Regions from separate parts of the Cupriavidus nantongensis genome, predicted to be linked through region 1. Evidence: predicted binding sites of a transcription regulator. Region 1 holds the regulator's gene; each other region holds the start of a gene.

Region 1 (3,206 bases):
CAAGTCCAAGGGCGCCGTTTTTCATTCCCCGGGGGCGGTATGTTGGTTCGAACGGCACTGATTGGCGCAGCGATGGCAACCATGGTGGCAGGGTGTGCCACGGGTACTTCCGAGAAGGACGTCCGCGCTCGCCCGCCGATGCGGCTATTTACGCCGGTGAAAATGGCCGAGGTCGCAAAATGCCTGCGCAACAATCTCGGCGATGAGGCGACGCTGGTCCAGCTGCCGGCGAAGAACCAGACCGAAATCCGTATCGGCCAGAGTACCGCAGGCGGTGAATATCAATACGCCTACCTGATCTCCCTGACGGCACAGGCCGACGGCACGGCGCTGGAATTGCGCAAGACCGATACCTGGTTTCCCCAGCTGACGCCGACGGAACTCGAGGCCGAAGCCAAGGCGTGCGCGCGTAGCTGAGCGGGACCGAGGCCTGGCGACGCGGCGAGCGCCCGCGAATCTCAGTCAGGCAGCGAGCTTTTCGGTGGTTTCAAGTTCCAGCATGCGGCAGATGGCCGCCATGCTGCCGACCATGGTGCGGCGTTGCGTACCCTGGTAGACGCGTACGCCCTTGCTCTGACGAAACGGCACGGGCTTGACCGGACGGCGGGCGGCGACGTGGTGGATTTGCGGCATGGTGGCACCTCTTTTTAGGCAAAGCGGGGTCAACACCCGGCAAGGCGGGCGGCGTCTGCAAAGCAAGGGAAGCGGGTGGGCCCGCGCAGGCGAAGGGCCTGCGATGGTGCCCGGCTAGAAGCCGGAAGAGCGGATCAGCCCGACGGCGATGCCTTCCAGCGAGAACTCTTCACCGGGCTCGACGATGATGTTGGTGAAGTCCGGGTTCTCGGCAATCAGTTCGATATGGCCACCGCGCCGCTGCAGGCGCTTGACGGTAACGTCGTCGCCCAGTCGCGCCACCACGATCTTGCCGTTGGCGGCCTCGCTGGCGCGGCGCACGGCGAGCAGGTCGCCGTCGAGGATGCCGGCGTCGCGCATGCTCAGGCCGCGCACGCGCAGCAGATAATCCGGACGCTCATCGAAGACCGAGGCATCGACCTGGTACTGGCGGTCGATATGCTCGGCGGCCAGGATGGGACTGCCCGCTGCAACGCGGCCCACCAAAGGAAGCGTCAGCTGCAATACGCCGGCCATCGGCAACGAGAACTGGTCCGGCAGCTCCGAATCGCTGCGCGAGACCTTCAGCCGGATGCCACGCGACGCGCCCGGCGTCAGTTCGATCACGCCTTTGCGGGCCAGCGCGCGCAGGTGTTCTTCGGCGGCGTTGGGCGAGGAGAAACCGAACTCCGCTGCGATCTCGGCGCGGGTAGGGGGGAAGCCGGTACGGCGGATCGTGTTGCGGATCAGATCGAAAATCTGCTGCTGCCGGGGTGTCAGGGTCGCCATGGGATCGCCGTTCCGTGCAGGGCCGCTGGGATGGATGACGGAGGCTCTGGTCCGTTATCCAGCATCCGGCGGGCCGGGCACTGTATGTTTAAACAGTATGCTGTGATTTTATACAGTATCGGCGTCAGTGCAAGCAGAATTTTGAGGCTTGTCGCATGGACGCCGGCCAGGGCGCCTGATCCCGGCGCGTGCCCCCGCTACAATCGCCTTTCCCTTATCCAGAACAAAATCCTTGCGCGCTCCCATGACCCAATTGCCTCGCATCGTCGTATTGGCCACCGGCGGCACCATCGCCGGTGCGGCCGGCAGCGCCGCCAGCAGTGCCCGCTACCAGGCGGCGACCGTGCCGGTGGCCTCATTGCTGGCGGCGGTGCCGTCGTTGCAGTCGCTGGCCCGCATCGAGGCCGAGCAGGTGGCGCAGGTCGACAGCAAGGACATGACCTTCGCGCTGTGGCAGGCACTGGCGGCGCGGGTCGGGCACTGGTCGGCGCAGCCCGGCGTGGCTGGCATCGTGATCACGCACGGCACCGACACGCTGGAAGAAACCGCGATGGCGCTGCACCTGACGCAAGCGTGCCCGGTGCCGGTGGTGATGACCGCGGCGATGCGTCCGTCGACGTCGCTGTCGGCGGACGGGCCGCTGAACCTGCTCGATGCGGTGCGGGTCGCCGCCCATCCGGATGCGCGCGGCAAGGGTGTGCTGGTGGTACTGAACCAGCAGATCCACGCGGCGCGGGACGTGGCCAAGGCGCATACGTCGGCGGTCGATGCCTTTGTCTCGCCGTGCGGGCCGCTGGGGTTCGTGCAGGACGACTACGTGCGCTTCGCCCGTGCGCCCCGGGCGGCAACGCCGATCGGGCCGATGCCGGCGGCGTGGCCGCTGGTGGAGATCGTAGCCAGCTACGCCCAGCCGGGCAGGGTGGCGGTGGATGCGCTGGTGCAGGCAGGAGTCGCCGGGCTGGTCGTCGCCGCGGCCGGCAATGGCTCGGTCCACGAGGTGCTGGCGGCGGCCCTTGCCGACGCCGCGGCCGCCGGAGTGGCGGTCGTGCGCAGTTCGCGTACCGGTGCCGGGCATGTGGCGATCCCGCCGCAGCCCAGTCCTGCCGATGGTGTGTTCGTGTCTGCCGCGGACCTCAACCCTTACAAGGCGCGCGTCTTGCTGGCGCTCGCCCTGGCGGCGGATGCGGGGCTGGCGCGCGCTCCGGCGCGGTTGCAGGCAGTCTTCGCCAGCGCCTGATTTGTCCGTGAAATCAGCGGCTTGCGTTGTTGCGGCGCGGCGGGCTATAATTTAAGGCTATTCAACCTTGCCACACCGGACTCGTGACGCCCGGGTGGCTAATCCCAAAAGGAGCGTCAATGCGTCATTACGAAATCGTCTTCATCGTCCACCCGGACCAGAGCGAACAAGTGCCGGCCATGATCGAGCGCTACAAGCAGCTCGTGACCTCGCAGAACGGCAACGTTCACCGCGTGGAAGACTGGGGCCGTCGCCAGATGGCTTACATGATCCAGAAGCTGGCCAAGGCCCACTACGTTTGCCTCAACATCGAATGCGGCAAGGAAACCCTGGCTGAACTGGAACACGCATTCAAGTTCAACGACGCCGTCCTGCGCCACCTGATCGTGCAGACCAAGAAGGCCGAGACCGCACCTTCGCCGATGATGAAGGAAGTGCAGCGCGAAGAAGCCCGCAAGGCCGCGCAAACGACCACCGAAGGCCAGGCCGCCTAAGTGCGGACTGCGGTGCGCGCCGTGGCTGACAGCGTCGGCCGAGGCACCAGCGGAAACCGCAACGATTGCAACCG
Region 2 (3,206 bases), 2.0 Mb from region 1:
GCTGCGCGCTGTGGTCGGCGGCGCGGAACAGCACCGCCTGCGCCATCAGCGCCAGGCCGGCCTCGCGCCGCGCCAGCACCTGCTCGACCACGTAGCGGGCCTGGTCGGCCTCGTCGTTGACCACGATCACGCCCGGTTTTTCGGCCGACTGGCGCTCGGACCACAGGTCCTTGGTATAGCGCTCTGCCGCGAGTCCGATCACCGCGTTGGCGGCCTGCAGGATCGGCTGGGTCGAACGGTAGTTCTGCGACAGCGTGACCTGCTGCGCCGCTGGCGTGAACTGCGCGGGGAAATCGAGGATATTGCGCACGGTCGCGCCGCGAAAGGCGTAGATCGACTGCGCGTCGTCGCCGACCACGGTCAGGCCGCGGCCATCGGGCCGCATTGCCAGCAGGATCGACGCCTGCAGCGCGTTGGTGTCCTGGTATTCGTCGACCAGGATATGGTCGAAGCGCGCGCCCATGTCCTGCGCGATGGCGGGCTCGGCCATGGCCTGCGCCCAGTACAGCAGCAGGTCGTCGTAGTCGAGCACGTGCTGCTTCTGCTTGGCCTCGACATAGCCGGCGAACAGCGTGCGCAGCGCGTCGGCCCACATCGCATAGCGTGGGAACTGCTGCCTGAGCACGTCTTCCAGCGGCGCCTGGGTGTTGACCACGCGCGAATAGATCGACAGGCAGGTTTCCTTCTTCGGGAAGCGGCTGGCGGTCTCGGACAGGCCCAGGTCGTGGCGCACCACGTGCATCAGGTCGGCGGAATCGCCGCGGTCGCTGATGGTGAAGGCCGGCGACAGGCCAAGGGTCTCGGCATATTCGCGCAGCAGGCGCGCGCCGATGGCGTGGAAGGTGCCGGACCACTGCAGCGCGGCGCGCCCCGCGCCGGTACTGGTACCGAGCGCCTGGTCGACGATGCGTTCGACGCGCCGGCCCATCTCGGCGGCGGCGCGGCGCGAGAACGTCAGCAGCAGGATGCGGCGCGGATCGGCGCCGCCCAGCACCAGGTGCGCGACCCGGTGCGCCAGCGTATTGGTCTTGCCCGAGCCGGCGCCGGCAATGATCAGCAGCGGCGCCTCGCTGCCGTGCTCGACCGCGGCGCGCTGCTCCGGGTTGAGCCGGGACAGGTAGGCGGGGAGCGCTGCGGCGTCAGGTGGGATGGCTTCGGCGGCTTCGGCGGCGGGGGCAAGGTCCAGGGTCACGGGCGGGGGCGGGCAGGAAAGGCTCGGAAATGACTGGCGCCAACTGTATATCCATACAGCCCGCCGGCGCAACCCGCCGCGCGCAGGATCGCGTCAGCAAAGAAAAAAAAGGTGCTCGATGAGCACCTTTTGTCGTCTGTTCGCAGCGCGGATGTTACACAGACTTTGCCAGCGCGCCGTCGAGCAGCTTGTGCAGCGCGTCCCATTCGGGCTCGCCGACATAGCGCTTCAGGATGCGGCCTTCCTTGTCGATCACGAAGGTGGTCGGCGTCAGCCCCACATTGCCGAAGGCCTTGGCCGCGCTGCCGTCGCTGTCCATCGCCACCTTGAACGGCAGCCCGCGGGTCTTGGCAAAGTTCATCACATACATGGGCGGGTCGTAGTTCATCGCCACCGCAACGAATTCCAGCCCCTTGCCCTTGAACTGCTCGTAGGTCTTGACCATGTCCGGCATCTCCTTGATGCAGGTGGCGCAGCTGGTGGCCCAGAAGTTGACCAGGTAGACCTTGCCCTTGAGGTCGGCGGTGCTGACCTTTTCGCCGGACAGCAGCGTGAAGGTGGCGGCCGGCGCGGTACCGGACGGCGACAGCGCGCGGTAGCCGAACCAGCCCAGCAGCGCCAGCACCACCACGGCGGCGACGATGGGCCAGGGCTTGCGGGAAGTCTTGGAGGCAGGGGTAGTGGTCATCGGAGTCCGGCTGAAGCCGCTTTATTCGTGCAGGTAGAACCGGACAGGGCCGGTCAGCAGTGGGACATTCTAATGCGGCAGGCGTTCGCGCGCTGTGCGGTACCGCCTTGCGGCCATGCGCTGGAACTGTTCCGTCACTTGCGCGCGGCGACGGCGGCGCGCGCCTGCGCCAGCGCCTGTTCCAGGTAGGCGCCGTAGAAGTCGGGCTGCATGCCGCGCAGCGGGCCGGCTGCGGCGCGGCCGTGGCGGTCCAGGAACAGCACCGTCGGCGCCACCCTGACCTGGTGCGCGCGGGCCCAGGCGCGCGCGGTGGTGGGGTTGCCATCGGCATCGCGCAGCGGGGTGTCGGCGGTCATGTCGAGCTCGCGCACGGCGATCTCGCCGGCGGCCGCCTGCGGGCCCAGGTAGTTGCGGCGCACCGCGTCGCAATAGCCGCAGCCCGGCATCGACACCAGCACCACCAGCGGCTCGCCGCGGCGCGCGGCGTCGGCGCCGTGGGCGGCGAGATCGGTGGCCGGCGGCAGGTGCGCAGGGCTGGCGGCGCACACGCCGGCGACGCCGGCCATCGCCGCCAATAGCGCGCCCGCGGCCAGCCAGTGCAGACGGGTGCAGGCGGCAGCGGTTCGGGCGAGGCGGGATACAGGCATGGCAGATGTGGGGCGGCACAGGTGGGACAGGCGGCGCGGCAAGCACTGGCGCGCTGCTTCCGGGATAATACCGGTTTCCGCGCGCCGGCGACCGCGCTCGCGCGCGCCGTCCCGAGCCTGTGCTTCCATCCCGTTTTCCATGCGTCCCGTGCCGCCCCCGCCGAGCCCCGCTGCCGCGCCCCGCTGGTCCCTGACATGCTGTGCCGCGCTGCTTGCGCTGGCCCTGTGCGCGTGTTCGCCGCGCTATGACTGGCGCACCATCCAGTCGGGCGAGGGCGGCTACGCCGCGCTCTATCCCGGCAAGCCGACCAGCGCCGCGCGCGACGTGACCATTGCCGGACGCAAGCTGCCGATGACGATGGAGGCCGCGCGCGTCGACGACACGCTCTTCGCCGTCGGCGTGGTGACCCTGCCCGCCGATGATGAAGCGCTGCGGCGCGAGGCGCTGGCGGCGATGCAGGCGGGCTTGCTGGCCAACCTGGGCACGCTGTCGGGCGAGCCGCGCACGCGGCCGGTCACCATCATGAGCGCGGAGCGGCCGGGCCGCCCGCTCGCCGGACTGGAGCTGCAGGCCAGCGGCGTGTCGCCGCAGGACCAGTCGCCGCGCCGGCTCAGCGCGCGGCTGGTGGCGGTGGGCACGCGCGCCTTCCAGGCGGTGGTGCTGGAATCCGGCGAGGCC
Region 3 (3,206 bases), 2.2 Mb from region 1:
TCGGTGGCGCGCAGGCGCTCCTGCAGTTCGCCCAGCTGTTCGCTGTCGAGCTTGTGGGTCTTGGCCTCCTGCATCACGCGCGCGGTGCCGTAGCGGGCGCCGCGGCGATGCACGAGGCTGTCGGCAAAGCGCTGGTTCGACAGCCAGTTCTCGCGCTCCAGCGCGTCCAGCAGCTGTTCCAGCTGCTCCGGCGATTCTGCATGCGGCGCCAGCTTGCGCGCCAGCTCGGCGCGGCTGTGCTCGCGGCGCGACAGGTAGCCGACGGCGCGGGCCTTCAGCGACAGCGGGGGACGGGTTGCCATGGGTGACCGGGATCAGCGGTTGGGAAGACGGCGCCGCCCGCCAAGCAAAAAGGCCGGGGCATCGGCGATGCCCCGGCCTTCCCGGATGGCGCGACGGCCGCCGGTGCGGTCAGTCTTCGACCGTTGCCGCCGCGGCTGCGGCGGTGGGGTTCATGGCCACCACGCCCAGCGCCGCGCGCACCTTGTTTTCGATCTCGGCTGCAATGTCCGGGTTCTCGCGCAGGTATTCACGGGCGTTGTCCTTGCCCTGGCCGATCTTCTCGCCGTTGTAGCTGTACCAGGCGCCGGACTTCTCGACGATCTTGGCATCGACGCCCAGGTCGATGATCTCGCCCTGGCGCGAGATGCCCTGGCCGTAGAGGATGTCGAAGAAGGCCTCGCGGAACGGCGGCGACACCTTGTTCTTGACCACCTTGACCTTGGTCTCGTTGCCGATCACGTCGTCGCCCTTCTTGATCGAGCCGATGCGGCGGATGTCCAGGCGCACCGAGGCGTAGAACTTCAGCGCGTTGCCGCCGGTGGTGGTTTCGGGCGAGCCGAACATCACGCCGATCTTCATGCGGATCTGGTTGATGAAAATCACCAGGCAGTTGGTGCGCTTGATGGTGCCGGTCAGCTTGCGCAGCGCCTGGCTCATCAGGCGGGCCTGCAGGCCGGGCAGAGAATCGCCCATTTCGCCTTCGATTTCGGCCTTGGGCACCAGCGCCGCGACCGAGTCGATGATGATCAGGTCGATCGAGCCCGAGCGCACCAGCGCGTCGGTGATTTCGAGGGCCTGCTCGCCGGTGTCGGGCTGCGAGATCAGCAGGTCGCCGACATTGACGCCGAGCTTGGAGGCGTAGTTGACGTCCAGCGCGTGCTCGGCGTCGATAAAGGCGCAGGTGCCGCCCAGCTTCTGCATCTCGGCCACCACCTGCAGCGTCAGCGTGGTCTTGCCCGACGATTCCGGCCCGTAGATCTCGACCACGCGGCCGCGCGGCAGGCCACCGACGCCAAGCGCGATGTCCAGGCCGAGCGAACCGGTGGAAACCACCTGGATGTCCTTTTCGACCTCGCCGTCGCCCAGGCGCATGATCGAGCCCTTGCCGAACTGCTTCTCGATCTGGGAGAGCGCGGCGGCAAGCGCCTTCTGCTTCTCGGCGCTCACGCCGGCACCTGCCTTCTTGTCGTCCATGGTCGTCCTTGAATCAAATGGTGTATAAATAGGCCGCATGTGGCGCGGCACCGGCATTTGCCGGCATCAGCGCCGGCCCGGCTGTCTGCGCGGCCGCACTCCAGGGGGTCTCCCCGGGCGGCCCCAGCGGAACGTGCGGGTACTGTATAAAAAGACAGTATGCTTGGCAAGCCCCTTCGCGCCCCCGTGCCCGTTGCGCACCGGTGCCGGCTATGCCGGCCAGGGTGGAGACAACCATGCGCATTCTGATCGCCGAAGATGACGACGTGCTGGCCGACGGCCTGACCCGTTCGCTACGCCACTCGGGCTACGCCGTCGACCATGTCGCCAATGGCCTGGAAGCCGACTCGGCGCTGTCGACCCAGACCTTCGACCTGCTGATCCTCGACCTGGGCCTGCCGCGCATGTCCGGGCTGGAGGTGCTCAAGCGCCTGCGCGCGCGCGGCGCGATGCTGCCGGTGCTGATCCTGACCGCCGCCGACAGCGTCGACGAGCGCGTCAAGGGCCTGGACCTCGGCGCCGACGACTACATGGCCAAACCCTTCGCGCTGTCCGAGCTGGAAGCGCGCGTGCGCGCGCTGGTGCGGCGCGGCGCCGGCGGCGGTGCCACGCTGATGCGGCACGGGCCGCTGGCGTACGACCAGGTCGGGCGCATCGCCTATCTCAATGACCAGATGCTGGAGCTGTCCGCGCGCGAGATCGGCCTGCTCGAGATCCTGCTCACGCGCAGCGGCCGCCTGGTATCGAAGGAACAGCTGGTGGACCACCTGTGCGAATGGGGCGAGGAAGTCAGCAACAATGCCATCGAAGTCTATGTGCACCGCCTGCGCAAGAAGATCGAGGTCGGCGGCATCCGCATCGCCACCGTGCGCGGGCTGGGCTACTGCCTGGAGAAATTCCAGCCGGCGGTGGCCACGCCGCATTGATCCTCACTGATCCCATTACCGCAGGCCACGCGACCGACCTGAGCGCAACCTCGCCGACATGAGCCTGCTGCGACTGCCCTGGCGGCGCGTGCCGCGCGCCACGCCCCCTCCCCCCTCCACGCCGGACGCTACCGACCAGGACCTGGCCGACGCGCTGCCGCACCTGGAGGAAAGCACCGCCCACCCCGCGCCGCGCTCGCTGTTCGGCGAGATCCTCGACTGGATGCTGGCGCCGCTGCTGCTGCTCTGGCCGATGAGCATCGCGGTGACCTACCTGGTGGCCAAGTCGATCGCCAATGGTCCGTTCGACCGCGCGCTCGAAGCCAGCGCCATCGTGCTGTCGCAGCAGGTGCGCGAGGTCAACGGCCGCGTCACGCTGCAGCTGCCGCTGTCGGCGCGCGAGATCCTGCGCGCCGACGAGACCGACAATATCTACTACCAGGTGGTCGGCAAGCGCGGCGAGTACATCGCCGGCGACCAGGACCTGCCGCTGCCTTCCGAGGAAGACCAGGGCCACGCCGGGCTGGTGTCGCTGCGCGATGACCGCGTCGCCGGCAACGACGTGCGCGTGGCCTACACCTATATCGAGCTGAAGCAGGTCAGCGGCACCCAGCCGGTGCTGGTGCAGGTGGCCGAAACGCTGGACAAGCGCGCGCGGCTGGCCAACGAGATCATCAAGGGCGTGATCCTGCCGCAGTTCGTGATCCTGCCGCTGGCGGTGGTGCTGGTGTGGTTCGGGCTGTCCCGCGGGCTGGCGCCGCTGACCGCGATCCAGCAGCGCATCCGCGCACGCAACCCGGGCGA
Region 4 (3,206 bases), on a different contig from region 1:
TACCAGCGCCTGGTTGGCCATGGCGCGGATCGAGCGCAGCGGGTGGGACTTCGGCACGAAATCATCCAGCCTCCGCATAGTGAACAAACTTTCCGTGAAGGTATCTGCGCCGCGCATGAAAGTGGAGTTGGATGGGTTCCTCAAATCAACGCTTCAGCCAGTTGTCGCGCTGACGTCCACCGGAGGTATTTCAGCGGCCTGCTAGAGGTGTGATTGAATTCAAGTCGATTTCGGAGCCAGTTGAAAAGCTGCAGCAGATGGTGCGCGCCAAGAATAAGGCTTCAAGGAAGCAGCAAATCACGGGAACGGGCGATCTGTTTGGGGCGGAAAGCTTTTTTAATTCTGATGCGGGGCATGCCGGTGCAGCCGAGGTTGACCGCTTTTGGCACACATATCTTAAGAAGGGTCCCCAGACGATCGACACTCATGCATTTGCGACAATTCTTGAGGAAACGGACTGGTTCGAAAGTGACTTGGACGAATCGCTGGTTCGTCTGATCAAAGCAGGAAAAGTCACGAACCTTTCCGCAGACGCGAAACGGCGCAAGAGGCATCCACTTCACTACACCGGACAAGGAGAGACACTGAAGTGGATCGGACCAGATTGAATGTCACGCGGCGGGCCAACGATGCTCGGCTCGCCGCCGACGCACAGCATGTTGGCTTACTTGAATGATGTCTTGGGAAACTGATCCCAGTGCCGTCCGAGAAGCACCCGCCCCGTTTTCCCCTTGCCCACCGCAGCCACAGGCACTTCGGAGTGATCCTGTCGGAAGACTCTTATTGGCGTACTCTTTCGCAATACCTCAGAGACGTATTCCAACGGTGCCCAGTGACCCCACTGTTTAAAGTGAAAAGGTACTTTTGCTGCGAAACACTGCCGCTGAATATCTGCAGGCCACTGAGGGTCCATCGGTCTTGAGTGAGCGCCGGATTCCCCTCCAGCGATGACCCAGTCGACGCGGTTGCCGAGTTGGTTTGGACGCAGAAATTCTGACAGGTCGATCGCAGAAAGCAATGGCTCGCAGGAGAGGAAGCGCACCGACGGCGATGAGAACTGGAGCAGGTACTTGATCCTTTTGTTCGCAGAAGCCTGATTCTCTACGGTCGCCCCAAGCCAGACATTCCGAGGAAATTCGTAGCCTTTGGGAAGCTGCTTGCGTACCAGATGGATACGCTTGGTCAGTAGCAGCCAATCCAGATTCGGGGTTTCTGCAATCAATTTTAGCAGTCGAAGGCGTGGCTCCTTGAGATCGTCCCTGTTCTCAAAAACGTCTGCCATAGAAGCGCAAAACACTCGCCGGCGTACCCCATCTTTGGCAGCGTCGCGATTCCAACGCAGCGGATCCTTCCAGTGAGACTCACTGAAAAACCGCCTGGGAGTCTCCGGACCCCACAGTCCTTCTCCCAATCGCTTTGCCCAAGTCTCCGCATAGCAGTTATCGCAGGCCGGCGACACCTTGACGCAACCCCACCAAGGGTTGAACGTGTGATGTGTCCATTCGATGCGCGAATCTTTGCCCATGGCTGATGACATGCTCAAGTTAGCGCGACATTCTACCGGCACTATACAAAGCGACAAGTTGGGTACGCCACGTGGAATCGTATCGTCCGACATCGTAGTGATTCCTGGCTGCCCTGCGAATGCTGTGTCGGATGTCAACCTCGCGCGGATGACAAGTGGATGTTGAAAAACGGGTACTGTATATATATACAGTACCACAAACTCCATCGAAGCGCGAGAGGAGCCGCTTGCTCCGCCATTCGACGGGCTGACGGCCTAGGCATGACCTCTGGCGTTATCCCTCTGCGAGCGTGTACGCCTGCAGTCGCTGCCGGCCACCTCATCATCCAACGCGCCGTGGCATGAGCGTTAGCGACTCGCCTCCCCCTCAAACCACCCCCTCCCCCCGCAACCGCTCCAACTCTTCCCCCCCAATCCCCACCTCCCCATAAACCTCCGCATTGTGCTCCCCCACATCCGGCCCGGTCCGCGGTAACACCGGCGCATAGCCCGAAAACCGCGGCACCACACAAGGCGCCGGCACCGTCCCCAGATCGGCATCGGGCAGCCGCACGATAGCCTGGCGCGCCACCATCTGCGGGTCCTCAACGATATCGGCGATGCTGAACACCTTGCTGAACGGCACCTGGCATTGTTCCAGCCGCGCCGCCGCGGCGGCATAGGGCTGCGCGGCAAACCACTCGGCGATGCAGCCGTCGAGGGCGTCGACATGCCGCACGCGGCCGGCGTTGGTGGCGTACTCCGGGGACTGGGCCAATTGCGGCGCGTCCATGGCCTCGGCCAGGCGGCGGAAGGTGGCGTCGGACGAGGCCACCACGGTGACCCAGATGTCGTCGGCGGTGCGGTACATGTTGGAGGGCGCGGCGTAGGTGGTGCGGTTGCCGGCGCGCTGGCGCACGTGGCCGAGCTGTTCGTACTCGATTGCTAGCGGGTCCAGCAGGCGGAACAGTGCCTCGGTGGCGGCCAGGTCGATTTCGCGGCCGGGCTGGGCTGGCCTGGCGCGCTGCTCCGCCACGGCGGTGGCGATGGCGAAGGCGCCGAACAGGCCGGCGATCATGTCGCCCACCGGGTAGTTCATATGCATCGGCCCGCTCTGCGCCGTGCCGGCCAGGTTGGTGAAGCCGCTACGGGCTTCGAAGATGCGGGCAAACCCCGGGCGCGTCGCATCGGGCCCGGTCTGGCCGAAGCCGGTCAGCCGCAGCACGATCAGCCTGGGGTTGGCCGCGTGCAGCGTGTCGAGATCGAGTCCCCAGCGCGCCAGCGTGCCGGTGCGGAAGTTCTCCACCAGCACGTCGAAGCGCGGCAGCAGGCGCAGGAAGATCTCGCGGCCGCGCGGCGTGCGCACGTCCAGCGAGATGCCGCGCTTGCCGCGGTTGGTGACCTTCCAGTACAGGGCGTGCTCTTCGGTGACGGGCTCGAGTCCGCGCAGCGGATCGCTGCCGTCGGGCAGTTCCAGCTTGACTACCTCGGCGCCCATGTCGGCGCACAGCGTGGCGGAGAACGGCGCCGCCACCACGGTGGCCATGTCAAGGATGCGCAACCCGGCGAGCGGGCCGTTGCCCGATGCTTCGGGCGATACAGGCTGGGCGTGAGTGTCTGGCATGCGGTTCTCCGGCGGCAGGTTGGTCCGCTGCAAGGTGGCAGGCGGCCGGCCCGGGCGCAAGTACGGTTTCGCTGTGCG

What was found. Region 1 encodes LexA, which represses DNA repair genes until DNA is damaged. Its sites were predicted from a motif close to ACTGTATNNNNATACAGT; they were not measured.
Region 2: A2G96_RS02620 (ATP-dependent helicase) is a predicted target of LexA. The motif match lies at 1,235-1,252, and genes of this name have one in related genera.
Region 3: recA (recombinase RecA) is a predicted target of LexA. The motif match lies at 1,618-1,635, and genes of this name have one in related genera.
Region 4: A2G96_RS32730 (DUF5131 family protein) is a predicted target of LexA. The motif match lies at 1,701-1,718, and genes of this name have one in related genera.

Annotation. Positions count from the first base shown of each region.
Region 1 covers NZ_CP014844.1:3,217,447-3,220,652, reverse strand. The annotation lists gene A2G96_RS14865 (hypothetical protein) at 73-417, shown strand; gene A2G96_RS33870 (hypothetical protein) at 463-633, opposite strand; gene lexA (transcriptional repressor LexA) at 748-1,401, opposite strand; gene A2G96_RS14855 (asparaginase) at 1,646-2,638, shown strand; gene rpsF (30S ribosomal protein S6) at 2,758-3,132, shown strand.
Region 2 covers NZ_CP014844.1:580,996-584,201, forward strand. The annotation lists gene A2G96_RS02620 (ATP-dependent helicase) at 1-1,192, opposite strand, end outside; gene A2G96_RS02625 (TlpA disulfide reductase family protein) at 1,347-1,880, opposite strand; gene A2G96_RS02630 (thioredoxin fold domain-containing protein) at 2,015-2,527, opposite strand; gene A2G96_RS02635 (hypothetical protein) at 2,667-3,206, shown strand, end outside.
Region 3 covers NZ_CP014844.1:847,170-850,375, reverse strand. The annotation lists gene recX (recombination regulator RecX) at 1-302, opposite strand, end outside; gene recA (recombinase RecA) at 412-1,476, opposite strand; gene A2G96_RS03880 (response regulator) at 1,713-2,402, shown strand; gene A2G96_RS03875 (sensor histidine kinase) at 2,461-3,206, shown strand, end outside.
Region 4 covers NZ_CP014845.1:262,190-265,395, reverse strand. The annotation lists gene A2G96_RS22555 (IS5 family transposase) at 1-117, opposite strand, end outside; gene A2G96_RS33455 (hypothetical protein) at 210-608, shown strand; gene A2G96_RS32730 (DUF5131 family protein) at 665-1,525, opposite strand; gene A2G96_RS22550 (CaiB/BaiF CoA transferase family protein) at 1,893-3,128, opposite strand.